Regions from separate parts of the Pseudoalteromonas sp. SR45-6 genome, predicted to be linked through region 1. Evidence: predicted binding sites of a transcription regulator. Region 1 holds the regulator's gene; each other region holds the start of a gene.
The links. Region 1 encodes sigma-54, which starts transcription at its own class of promoters, with help from an activator protein. Its sites were predicted from a motif close to GTTGGCACGNNNNTNGNNT; they were not measured.
Positions count from the first base shown of each region.

Region 1 (3,217 bases):
TTACGATGTCGCTAAGCGCTATTTAACCTTGGTTGGCAATGCACAAGTCACTCAGGCAGGTCAAAAAATCAATGCCAGAAGCATTACCTATGATATGGACCAGCAACTGATCAGTGCTGAAAAAGGCGCAAGCTCAAGCGATCGTGTGCACACCATTTTGGTACCAGTAGACAGTAAAAAAGACGAATCTAAAGGGCAGCCATGAGTACATTAAAAGCTGAATTTCTAGCAAAAAGCTATAAAGGTCGCCAAGTTGTAAAAAGCGTGGGTTTAGAAGTTAGCGCAGGCAGCATTGTTGGCTTATTGGGTCCTAATGGCGCTGGTAAAACCACCACCTTTTATATGATTGTGGGTTTAGTTCCAAGCGACAAAGGTAAAATCAGTATTGATGATAATGACATCACCTTACTGCCAATGCACAGTCGCGCACGGTTAGGGATTGGCTACCTGCCACAAGAATCATCCATCTTCCGTAAATTAACTGTTTATCAAAACCTGATGGCTATTTTAGAAACTCGTAAAGAGCTGAATAAACAAGCCAGAGAAGAAGCGCTCGACAGCTTACTTGATGAGTTTAGCATTCAACATATCCGCGACAGCCAAGGTATGGCATTATCTGGCGGTGAACGTCGTCGAGTTGAAATTGCACGCGCTTTAGCCGCAAACCCAAAATTTATCTTACTTGATGAGCCTTTTGCTGGCGTTGATCCTATTTCAGTGTTAGATATAAAGAAGATTATTGAACACCTTAAAAACCGTGGTATTGGCGTGCTTATTACCGACCACAATGTACGAGAAACCCTTGATGTTTGTGAAAAAGCCTACATAGTTTCTCATGGGGAGTTAATTGCATCAGGTACCCCTGAGCATGTACTCGCCGACCAAACAGTCCGCGATGTTTACCTGGGCGAGCAATTTAGGCTATAAAGCCACGCTCGGCTAAGTATCTGCTAGACTTAACGATGATAACAATAAAAGGATTGTTAGAGATACATGAGGCAATCACTCCAGCTGCGCATGGGCCAGCAACTTACAATGACACCACAGCTGCAACAAGCAATTCGCTTATTGCAACTCAGTACATTGGATCTCCAGCAAGAAATTCAAGAAGCGCTCGACAGCAATCCATTGTTAGAGCTAGAAGAACATGAATATTCAGACGACACGGCTGGTAAAAACGAACAAAAACAAGATAACGATGACTTAACCGTTAGCGCATCAGCAGACGACAAGCCAAGCGAATATGAACAAGAAAGTAGCGAAGCATTAAGTAAAGAGACCTTAAGTGACGAAATGGCTATGGACGTCACCTGGGACGAATACATGAGTGCTGCGCCAAATACGTCATCTGGGCCAATGCCTGAAGATGAGTCAATTTATCAAGGTGCCTCAACTGAAACCTTGCACGAATATCTAATGTGGCAATTACAACTCACACCTTTTAGTCCAACCGATGAAGCCATTGCCATTGCGATTGTTGAAGCCGTTGACGATTCAGGTATTTTAACCTTGAGCTGCGAAGACATTGCAGAGAGCTTAAATCAAGGTAATAACGAAGAAGAAATCGAACTCGACGAAGTGCAAGCAGTGTTAAAACGCATTCAGTTGTTTGACCCTGTTGGTATTGCTGCGCGCAGCCTACAAGAATGTTTATGTATTCAATTAAATCAATTTGATCCTGCAACTCCTTGGATTAGCGAGACAAAAATGATTTTAACTGATCATATCGATTTATTAGCTAGTCGTGACTATCGCACTTTGATGAAAAAGACTAAGCTTAAAGAAGATGAACTAAAAGAAGTAATGACACTGATCCACAGCCTTAACCCAAAGCCTGCGGATACCATAGTACGCGAAGAATCAGAGTATGTTATTCCTGACGTTTCGGTGAAAAAAATTAAAGGTCGCTGGGTGGTTGAACTCAATCCAGACAGCATGCCAAAAATTAGAGTGAACAGCCAATATGCGGCGATGTCACGCTCTGTAAAATCAAGCACTGACAGCCAATTTATACGCTCGCATTTGCAAGAAGCTAAATGGTTTATTAAAAGCCTAGAAAGTCGTAACGAGACGTTACTCAAAGTAACCAACTGCATTGTTAAACAGCAGCAAGGATTCTTTGAGCATGGCCCTGAGGCCATGCGCCCTATGGTACTAAACGACGTTGCCGAAATGGTTGAGATGCACGAATCAACAATTTCTCGTGTAACCACCCAAAAATACATGCATACCCCTCGTGGTATATTTGAGTTAAAATATTTTTTCTCGAGCCATGTAAGTACTGAGAACGGCGGCGAATGCTCATCGACAGCCATTCGAGCATTGATCAGAAAATTGATCAGTGCAGAAAACTCAGCGAAACCATTGAGTGATAGTAAAATTGCAGATATATTGGCAGAGCAAGGTATCAAAGTAGCTAGACGGACTATTGCAAAATACCGCGAGTCACTGGCTATTCCACCGTCAAATCAACGTAAAAGTTTGATTTAAGGCGTAAAATCACAAGAGGAAAATGCTTATGCAACTAAATTTAACTGGTCGTCATGTAGAAATTACTGATTCATTAAGAGACTATGTAAACAATAAGTTTGCCAAGCTTGAAAGGCATTTTGATCATATCAATAATGTCCATGTCATTCTTGATGTAGAAAAGCTAAGCCAAAAAGCAGAAGCCACATTACATGTCAGTGGCGCTGAATTATTTGCCTCAACTGAGCACCAAGACATGTATGCAGCCATTGACGGACTAATCGACAAACTTGACCGTCAGGTAATTAAACACAAAGAGAAGCACGCTCGACACTAACACTATGAAATTAAGCTCACTTATTTGCCAGGACTGCAGTAAAGCTGCGGTCCTTTTTAATAGCAAAAAACGGATCATTGAATTTATCAGCCAATTGGCTCATGAACAACTTCCTCAGCTATCACAACAAGAAATCCTCAACGCACTACTGTCGAGAGAAAAACTAGGTAGTACGGGTATTGGTCGTGGTATTGCTATTCCTCATGGCCGTATGAGTGGTGTTGAAAACCCGCTAGCAATAATTATAGTGAGTGAATCACCGATTGATTTTGATGCGATAGATAATCGCCCAGTTGATATATTTGTAGCTCTCATCGTGCCAGATGGTGATAGCCAACTTCATTTGAAGACGTTAGCCACAATTGCTGATAAACTCAACGACAAAGATTTTTGTAAACAACTACGTAGCGC
Region 1 is NZ_JACJDM010000049.1:12,929-16,145, forward strand. It holds gene lptA (lipopolysaccharide transport periplasmic protein LptA) at 1-205, shown strand, start outside; gene lptB (LPS export ABC transporter ATP-binding protein) at 202-927, shown strand; gene H5158_RS17660 (RNA polymerase factor sigma-54) at 994-2,490, shown strand; gene hpf (ribosome hibernation promoting factor) at 2,519-2,806, shown strand; gene ptsN (PTS IIA-like nitrogen regulatory protein PtsN) at 2,811-3,217, shown strand, end outside.

Region 2 (3,217 bases), on a different contig from region 1:
GCCACCAGGCACTTGCGCTAATAAAATACGGCCATCAACACCTTTTAAGCTGCCTTCAAACGCGGCATATTTTTTACGAACATCGCGGAAATAAGCAGCAATCTCTTCGAGTTGATTTAAATCCAGCTCAGTATCACGTTCAGTACCTTCAACAATCGATACAATCGTTTCAGTTGCGCTGTGTCCGTAAGTCATACTCATTGATGAAATTGCGGTATCAAGCATATCAATACCTGCATCAATCGCTTTTTGGTAAGTAGCAGTACTTAAACCTGTTGTGGCATGACACTGCATTGCAATTGGGATAGAGACTGTTTCTTTTAACGCTTTGATTAACTCTTCTGCATCGTATGGTTTAAGCAAACCAGCCATATCTTTAATACAAATTGAATGACAGCCTAACTCTTCAAGCTGCTTGGCAAGCGTTAACCACATATCAAGTGTATGAACCGGGCTTACTGTGTACGAAATTGTACCTTGTGCATGTGCGCCAACTTTAATCGCAGCTTTAATAGCCGTTTCAAGATTACGAACATCGTTCATCGCATCAAAAATACGAAACACATCAACACCATTTTTGTGCGCTCGCTCTACAAATTTTTCAACAACATCATCTGCATAATGACGATAGCCTAAAAGGTTTTGACCACGTAATAACATTTGCTGTTTAGTATTTGGCATAGCTTTTTTAAGAGCACGAATACGCTCCCAAGGATCTTCACCCAAATAACGAATGCATGAATCAAAAGTAGCCCCACCCCATGATTCGATCGACCAGTAACCTGCATCATCTAATTTTTGTGCAATCGGTAGCATGTCATCCAAACGCATACGCGTTGCTAATAATGATTGATGCGCGTCTCTAAGTACTAATTCTGTTAATTTTAATTTAGCCACAAGTCATCCCTTATAGTTTTTGTTTATTTTTGTACTGAGCTATGGCAGCACTTATCGCAGCGATGTGTTCACTTGGTACACCGGGTGCTTTGATCGATGGTGTGCGCGTTGGCATTACAACCGGCTGTTCAAAGCGGCTCGCTAATTTAGACATAGCGGTAATTGCTGCAATCAACAACGAAAGAAAAACGAAAACTCCCACCATCCCAGTGAGCATTAAGTTTGCTGCAGTAGCAAGTAATTGACCTATATCCATTCTGCCCCCCCCTGATTATTTCCACCCAGCCACGCTAGGTAAAAAATCACTTTATTTAAATAATTATGCAACAATCATAACAAAGAAAAAGACCAAGTCCAACACTTTGTAAATTGGTAAAACCAATTAATACAAAGCTAACATATGCTCAGCAAAGTTAACACTCTACATTTTGCTATAATTTCATAGGATATAGATGATAAAAATACTGAGTATAGCTATAACTTATAAGTAAAAGCTTATCCGCAGCTGGAAAACCTACCGACTGAACGACTGAACAACCGCTTGATTAAATACAAATGGCTCAAAAATGAAATTGGTCTTACCAAAAAACGACTTAAATATTGATTTTTAGAGCGTCGAGTATAAGTTACAGATAAAGCTGTAAATAATTCCCACCTAATTTATGAAGAGAAATGAAATAACCCCCTATATCATTGATAAAAAAGGATTTAAATACATGGCATGTAACTAGCATTATTTACTCTGAACAAATTTACAAACCAAGGAGACGACAATGTTACGCTGGACAATTACATTTCTAGTTATTGCACTTATTGCTGCAGTGTTAGGTTTTGGTGGTATCGCAGGTGCCGCAGCAGGAATTGCTAAGATTATCTTTTTTATCTTTATTGTATTGTTAGTTATTTCACTCGTTTCAGGTGCATTGCGCGGCAATGTCCCTAAGTGATAACAATTTATTTTAAATAACAACACATTTATTATTTTTACAAGGAATTACATTATGAAATCGACAACTATTAAAACCGCTGTGATCGCTTTATTCGCTAGTTTTTTTATCATGGGTTGTGAAGACAATCATGCAGAAGAGGCCGGTGAGCGCATCGATGAAGCTGTTACCGACGTACAAAACAAAGTAGAAGACGCCTGTGAAGAAGTAAAAGAAGGCGTTAACGCTAAAGAGACTAACTGTTAATAAATATATTCAAGATTAAAAAGCGGCTTCTGAAGCCGCTTTTTTATTTAAGCTACTGTTTAAAAACAATCTTTTTATCTACCCTGCCGTATTTCATTCGTTTTACATTTCAAACTTTTCAAAATTTTATATTTTGACGCTTTAAATTATTTGTATGTCCCAACTTAATGACTATCTTTAAAAAGCTAAGAGGAAGCATCTGCAATGTGCTTCCTGTTGTATTTAGCCTAATTATTATAAATATTTGGGAGATTACAATGTTAAAAAGTAGAATTTCATCTGCAGTGAAATATGCACTTAGTGCAGGGGTTGTCTCAACCGCACTCATCTATTCACCACTTTCCACAGCACAAGAAACTGAAGTCGACAAAGACGTCGAAGTTATTTCTGTTACAGGTAGCCGTATTCGCCAACCAGGAGCTGTTTCCGCTAGTCCTATCATTTCCATTGGAGAAAAAGAACTTGGTTTTCAACAAGAACCTGAAGTTGAACAAATATTAAGAAACTTACCAGCAACAGTACCTGGTGATGGTAGTAACGTTAATAATGGTTCTGGCGGTGCAGCTACAATAAACTTACGCGGTCTTGGTGCTCAACGCTCATTAGTATTAATGAATGGCCGTCGTATGATCCCATATAACTATAATGGTGCCGTAGATAGTTCAACCATCCCCAGTGCATTAATTGAACGAATTGATATTGTTACCGGTGGAGCATCTGCCGTTTATGGTTCTGATGCAATAGCGGGCGCTGTCAACATAGTGCTAAAAGATGATTTCCAAGGGGTGGTTTTTGACGCCAAACATTCAGAAACTGGCGATGGTGACGGTGATAAAGACAGCTTCAGTATTACTCTGGGTTCTAATCTTGAAGATGACAAAGGTAATGTAGTGTTATCGCTAGGTTGGACACAACGAGATCAAATTTTATTAGGTGATAGACCATTAGGCCTGCTAGGAATTGAAACTAAAACGGGTGCTAACTATGAACAATTCTTAAATGGCGAGCCGCCAATCCCAGCTCCTGATGCATGTAGTGGTCCAAACTCCGTCGAAAGTGGTGGATCTACCACCGCTTTTCCTACTCGATTTACAATTGTTGGTGCTGGCGGTAATGGTAGTGGCCAA
Region 2 is NZ_JACJDM010000003.1:156,252-159,468, forward strand. It holds gene oadA (sodium-extruding oxaloacetate decarboxylase subunit alpha) at 1-897, opposite strand, end outside; gene H5158_RS02700 (OadG family protein) at 908-1,153, opposite strand; gene H5158_RS02705 (DUF1328 family protein) at 1,671-1,844, shown strand; gene H5158_RS02710 (hypothetical protein) at 1,899-2,090, shown strand; gene H5158_RS02715 (TonB-dependent receptor domain-containing protein) at 2,348-3,217, shown strand, end outside.
Region 2: a site for sigma-54 is predicted at 1,613-1,631, ahead of H5158_RS02705 (DUF1328 family protein). Genes of this name have one in related genera too.

Region 3 (3,217 bases), on a different contig from region 1:
CGATATTGCAACGCGGCGCGCATTGGTATGATGTGAATTAATCGCAAAATGTGCTTGGGTAATACTGCTAAATACCAGCTCAGCAATACTTAATACATTGGCTGATGCGTCTTGGTTTGGAGTGAGCCAATTAACATCGAGCAAGCCATCGTAATGATCTGGCTGTCCCCCACCTTGCGCTAGTAAAGTAGTAAAAGGTGCAGCATTAGCGACAATTAAACTATTGGTATGTATTTGCTGCGGCTCGTTATCATCTAGCTGTACGGTGAAATCTTGGGCTTTTTGTTCGCCTAAAGCTTGCCAGAAGCCCTGTAAATATGCGAACTGACCAAGCTCATTTTTAGTATCCCGATCGGCTTTTTCAATCATGTGTTGTTCAAAGCCAATCCCTGCTAACAGCAGCATTAACTCACCATTGCAATATGCTGTATCCATTTGCTTGGTTTGCCCTTCAATAATCAAATCACATGCTACTTCCACAGGGATCAACTTTGACTTAATTCCCATTAACACATGTGCTAGAGCATTGGCCGTGCCAAATGGGATAATACCTAATTTACAGTCTGTGTTTACCAAAACACTTGCCACTTCTGCCACGGTGCCATCGCCGCCGCAGGCGATGATCATATCTGGCTTATCAGCTATCGCTTGTTTGGCCAACACAATCCCATTTTTCTCGACTGATGTGATCATCACTTTTAAGTTATAATAAGCAGATAAACGCGCAACAATTAAATGCTCTTTTTGCTGCCATAACTTAGTGCCGGAAACTGGATTGGCAATTAATACCGCTTTATTTTTGATTAATAACTCACCCTTTCTATGGCGTTTAACTAGTTGACGTAGTTGGTGTTTATTTAAATTAGCGGTTTCGCGTGTTTCTTTTATTTGCGCAAGCACTTGATGTACATCAGCCTCCTTATTTTGACTGAGTAAATAAGCCGCCATCACAAACACTGAACGACCACGACCCAACGCACAATGCACCACCACACGACGATTATCTTTAATATGATGGGCAATCCAGTTAATCGCTTGATTAAGCTGCGAACGTGTTGGGACTCGATGATCAAGCACTGGGATATTTAAATAGTTTATGTTTTCTTGTGTTGATGACCATTCAAGTCCATCAAATTCACAGGTTACATCTAAAATCGCGGTAATACCGTTATCTTTTAAAGTATCTATATCTGAAGGGAATAAGCGACAGGCTAAAAATAAGTGTTCGTTAATTTGTTGTAATGGCGGTACTTTATCGTGCTTTCGGCTCCACGCGTTATAAACTTGTGCCCCCAATAAAAAAGGTATGAAAGCCCAACGAATGTAAAACGGGATAACACCGTTTTCTCGTTTACGAAAAATTTTTGCAATATTAAAAAAATAGGCACCGCTTACCAGTAATAAAGATAAAGCCGTCCAATAGAATAGCAGCGAAAAATAGCTAGGACTAACCTGCCACCCCATAATGATAAATACAATTGCCAATAATAAGTAACTTATTGCGGCCCACATAAACGCTCCTTTTGTCGTTAGTTATACCCAAATAGAAATGCAATCTATGCGCCACTAAAAAAATCAAATGGAAATAAATATTCATATATATTTCATAGCATTAAGATATCAGCTGATTAGTTTCGTGATACTTGCTGTGTATACATACGTTATTTTTACACACCTGTGCAGCTAACTTACACAGTTGAAAGTATAGATTATTAAATAACTTAGACCATAAAAAAGCCTAGGTTATAAATAACCTAGGCTTTTTTGTAAAAACATATCGTTTAACTTTACACGTCGATTTTGGTTAACCAGCCATGGGTGTCTGGTGCTTTACCCCATTGAATATCGTTCAAGGCTTGGCGCAAACGCATTGTCGTTGGCCCTGCTTCACCACTGCCCACTTTGTATTCTTTATCATTATGAATAAAAGTACCCACTGGGGTTAATACCGCAGCAGTGCCAGATAAAGCAGCTTCAGTACCCGGTTTTGCAGCACGCTCAAGTAATTCAGTGACTGTAAAATTGCGCTCGGATACTGTCATACCTAAATCTTTAGCGATGGTTAAAATACTGCTGCGCGTCACGCCATGTAAAAAGGTGCTGTCTAGCGCTTTAGTAATAATTTCATTACCATCAATTAAAATAAAGTTTGCGGCACCAGTTTCTTGTACATCACCGCCTGGGCAGAATAGAATTTGGTCGGCTTGATGTTGCAAGCGTGCTGCCGTAATGGGTGCTAATGCACTAGCGTAGTTACCACCACTTTTGATCATACCCATGTGCGGGGCACAGCGCATACCATCTTCTTCTAGTAATACTCGCAACGCAGTCGCGCCACCAGCAAAGTAATCACCCACAGGTGATAATAGCACATACAATAATGAACTTAATGACGGCACAGCCGCTTTACCAATGGCAGCTTCAGTACCGATATGAGTTGGACGAATATACATAGAGCCCGGTGGTAACGGCGTTTCATCAGCATACTGGCGGACAATATCAATGATCATTTTTTCAAGCTTGGCTCCATCAACTTCAGGTAAGCTTAATAAATGCGAGCTTTGTTTCATGCGGGCAATGTTAGCGTCCATGCGGAAAATATAGACTGAGCCGTCTTCATGGCGAAATGCTTTTAACCCCTCAAAACATGTACTTGAATAGTGAAGAACATGTGCACCAGCATGAAGTTCAATTTTATCTGACGGAACAACAGAGCTTTCGCTCCAAGCGTTATCAGTAAAACGTGCTTGAATCATCTGCGGCATAAATACGGTACCGAATGCGGCCATTTTAATCTCTCTTATGTGGTCTACTTTTACCCCATTGTATGACATTCATGCACTGTTTAACCATAACTAAAACAAGGCATTTATTGGAAGTAACAGGATTTTTTGCAATTTCGTCAGTATTTAACTTTGGTAGGTCCTATTATTCTGCTTTGCGGCGTCATTTCCAGCTCTCTAAACGATGAATGTAGGACTGCAGTCTCAGATATAAAACTGATCGCCGCAACTTGATAAGCCGTATTTTACTGCTAGGCTAACTGGTGGAAAAGCATGAAAATAATGATAAGCACCCATCATTTAGTTGGTTTTTTGCATCCATTTTACATCATCATACGTTTACTAACTGACAATAATAATAGGAACTCTATGGAAACCGACGAATTATTACCTCTACTAAGTGCAACCGCGCAGGGCAATAAACAGGCATTTGC
Region 3 is NZ_JACJDM010000005.1:101,526-104,742, reverse strand. It holds gene H5158_RS04140 (diacylglycerol kinase family protein) at 1-1,512, opposite strand, end outside; gene H5158_RS04135 (branched-chain amino acid aminotransferase) at 1,788-2,789, opposite strand; gene H5158_RS04130 (sigma-70 family RNA polymerase sigma factor) at 3,153-3,217, shown strand, end outside.
Region 3: a site for sigma-54 is predicted at 1,550-1,568, ahead of H5158_RS04140 (diacylglycerol kinase family protein). Genes of this name have one in related genera too.

Region 4 (3,217 bases), on a different contig from region 1:
TTATATGGATGATATTGAAGCTGAGCTAACAAAGTACCAAGCAACAATACAAGCTCATATGAATGAAAAAGTAACGACCCTGTTATTAATTGCATTATTTTGGGTGGTGTTGACGGTGTTTTTTGCCTTAATTGCGGCAAACAATATGGTAAAACCAATTCACAATATGGTGCAAAACTTAGATGATATTGCAAAAGGCGAAGGTGATCTGACTAAGCGCTTAGAAGTGCATAGTAACGATGAAATTGGTCAATTGGGTAATTCATTTAATGTGTTTGTTAGTAAACTACATAGCATTATCACCAATGTGGCAGATGTAACCCGTGATGTAAAAGATTCATCAAATGATATCAATACACAAACACAGTTAATTGAAAATCAGTTAGTAAACCATAATCATGAAACTGAGCTGGTAGCAACGGCGATCACCGAAATGTCAGCAACATCTCAGGAAGTCGCGCAAAATACCACACAAGTGGCGGTATCAACCCAGTCAGCCACGCAAGATGTTGCCAATGCTCAAAAATGTGTAGATGTTTCTTTAGAAGAAGTTTCAAATTTAATGAGTGAGATTAATCAAGCTGCTGAACAGGTTAATTCATTAAGTGAACAATCTAAAAAAATTAACAGTGTATTAAGTGTTATCGGTGGCATTGCTGAGCAAACTAACTTACTGGCCCTTAATGCGGCTATTGAAGCTGCAAGGGCTGGCGAGCAAGGCCGTGGTTTTGCGGTTGTAGCTGATGAAGTGAGAAGTTTAGCCAGTCGTACACAAGAGAGTACGTTAGAGATTAATGAAATGCTTAATGAGTTACATACGCTAGTCACGGCTGCGGTAAAGGCAATGTTGGCAAGTCAGCAAAGCTGTAATCGCTCAGTTGAGTCATCTCGCGCAATTTCTGAAAGTTTAGGAGCGGTAACCAGCTCGGTTACTACAATTAACGATATGAGCACACAAATAGCTACCGCTGCCACAGAGCAAAGTAGTGTAACTGAGGAAATTAACCGTAACGTTTTTGCGATTCAAGAAATCGTTAATGAGCTTACTCGTTCAATTAAAACAACCTCATCAGTCAGTCATCACTTAGCTGGTCGAGGGGAGAGTTTAGGCGATTTGGTAGGTCAGTTTAAGATCTAATATAAACAAAAAATAGCGGTATTATTGTTGAGCAGTAATAAATAAAGATCAGGCTTTAAATAGCCTGATCTTTGACTTTAAATATAAATGAATCAGTTTAAACTGAACACAAAACCGCTAGATTAGCTATTGAGTTTGCCCGTTGACGATTCTAAGTGTGCACGCACAAACCATTGAAACTGTTCTAAATCGGCAAGTTGGCTAATTAGCATATCCTCAGATACAGGATCGAGCTCTGATAGCTTGCCAATCGCACTTCGGTGATCGCCATTAATCCCATTGTATACTTTATCAAGCGCAACTAAATGATCTTTTACCAAGCCCTTACCAATTGCGTAATCTTGCCATGAACGACGATCAACTATCGATTTTGGAGTACCAACCGGAACTCCGCCCAGCGTAGCGATTCGCTCGGCGATGGTGTCGGTCATTGCTCTGATCACTTCAACCTGAGGGTCGAGCATTTCATGCACGCCAATAAAATTTGGGCCAACTACATTCCAATGAATATGTTTTAGAGTCAATTGTAAATCGATCAGTGCGACCATGCGGTTATCAAGTGTAGCAATGGTATTTTTTGCAGATTCTTCATTCATACCTGGGGCAGTAAATTCAGCGATTTTGTTTGTTTCGTTATTGTTACTCATTATTCCTCCTGATTTATAAGGAATGTTCACAGCGTCTAATAAAGTCTATGAACATGCGTTAGTTTATATAAAGCAATGGCTGTGCCGATAAAAATTATTTTTTAAGTTTCTGATATTTAATAATTTATATGTTTTTTGAAGTTGGGTGATGAAAGCATTTCTTTGAAATGCCATGAAAAATATGCACTTTTTTGTAAAATCTGCAAAATAAAAGATGCTGTTACGTGTTAGCGAATTACTTACTCTCAATAATAACTGTGATACAGAAGTGTATTATCATTGTTGATTAATCATCACTTACATATACTCAACCCATCTTGTTATTAAAGGAGAAGTGCATGTTGAGATTTTTTTCTATCGAGCAGGGGGTGATCAGAGAGTTAGAGCCTTCATCCGATACCTCTCTTGAAGCATCAATCAGAAATGCACACTGGATTGACACAATCAATCCAACAGAAGATGAGCGAAACACGCTCGCAAAAACGCTCAATATAACTTTTCCTGAGTCAGGGGATGTGCAAGAGATTGAAGCTTCATCGCGATGCTTTATCGACAATGAAGGCTTGCATGTGCACGCATTGTTTATGTCGCCCAATGAAGGACGTTTTAATACGGTAACAGTGGCCTGTTTACTACAGGACAACTGTTTGCTGACCATCCGCGATGACGAGCTGGCTGACTTTCGATTGTTACGTTTAAGAGCACGTAAAGGTCAAGTAATGTGTGATACGCCAAAGCAGTTATTGGTTACATTATTTGATCAAAAAGTCGAAAACCATGCTGATATGCTCGAGGATATGCATCATCAGTTAGAGAAACTCAGTGCGTATGTACTAGAAGAAGATGACTCTGATCTAGAAGAAGCGGTCAGTCGTATCGCGCGTTTAGAGGATGCCAATGGGAAAGTGCGCTTGTGTTTAATGGATACGCGGCGCAATATTTCGTTTTTAATACGTCGTTTAGGTGTACAAAATGAGGATCGCGAATCACTACGAGAAATTGTACTTGATATAGATACGCTAATGTCTCACTGTACCTTTTTGTTTGATAAGGTGAACTTTTTGATGGATTCAACACAAGGTTTTATTAACATTGAACAAAATCAAATTATCAAAACCTTCTCTATTGCTTCGGTGGTTTTTTTACCACCTACCGTAGTCGCCAGTGTATATGGGATGAACTTTAATATAATGCCTGAGCTGCAATGGGAATGGGGTTACCCATTTGCAATTGGCATTATGTTGCTATCGGGCTTTGCCCCTTATTTATTTTTTAAACACAAAGGCTGGCTGTAGTGTGTGCCAAGGACTACTTGGCATACACGATTACACGAGTTTATATTCATTTTATACGGATAGCGGTCTTATTATCACCTTGCATTAAGATAATAAAGCGGCCGCTAGGCGTACAAAGTCTGACGAGGTAAGTATAC
Region 4 is NZ_JACJDM010000027.1:29,081-32,297, reverse strand. It holds gene H5158_RS12660 (methyl-accepting chemotaxis protein) at 1-1,138, shown strand, start outside; gene dps (DNA starvation/stationary phase protection protein Dps) at 1,261-1,785, opposite strand; gene corA (magnesium/cobalt transporter CorA) at 2,124-3,080, shown strand; gene H5158_RS12645 (HPP family protein) at 3,165-3,217, opposite strand, start outside.
Region 4: a site for sigma-54 is predicted at 1,856-1,874, ahead of dps (DNA starvation/stationary phase protection protein Dps). Genes of this name have one in related genera too.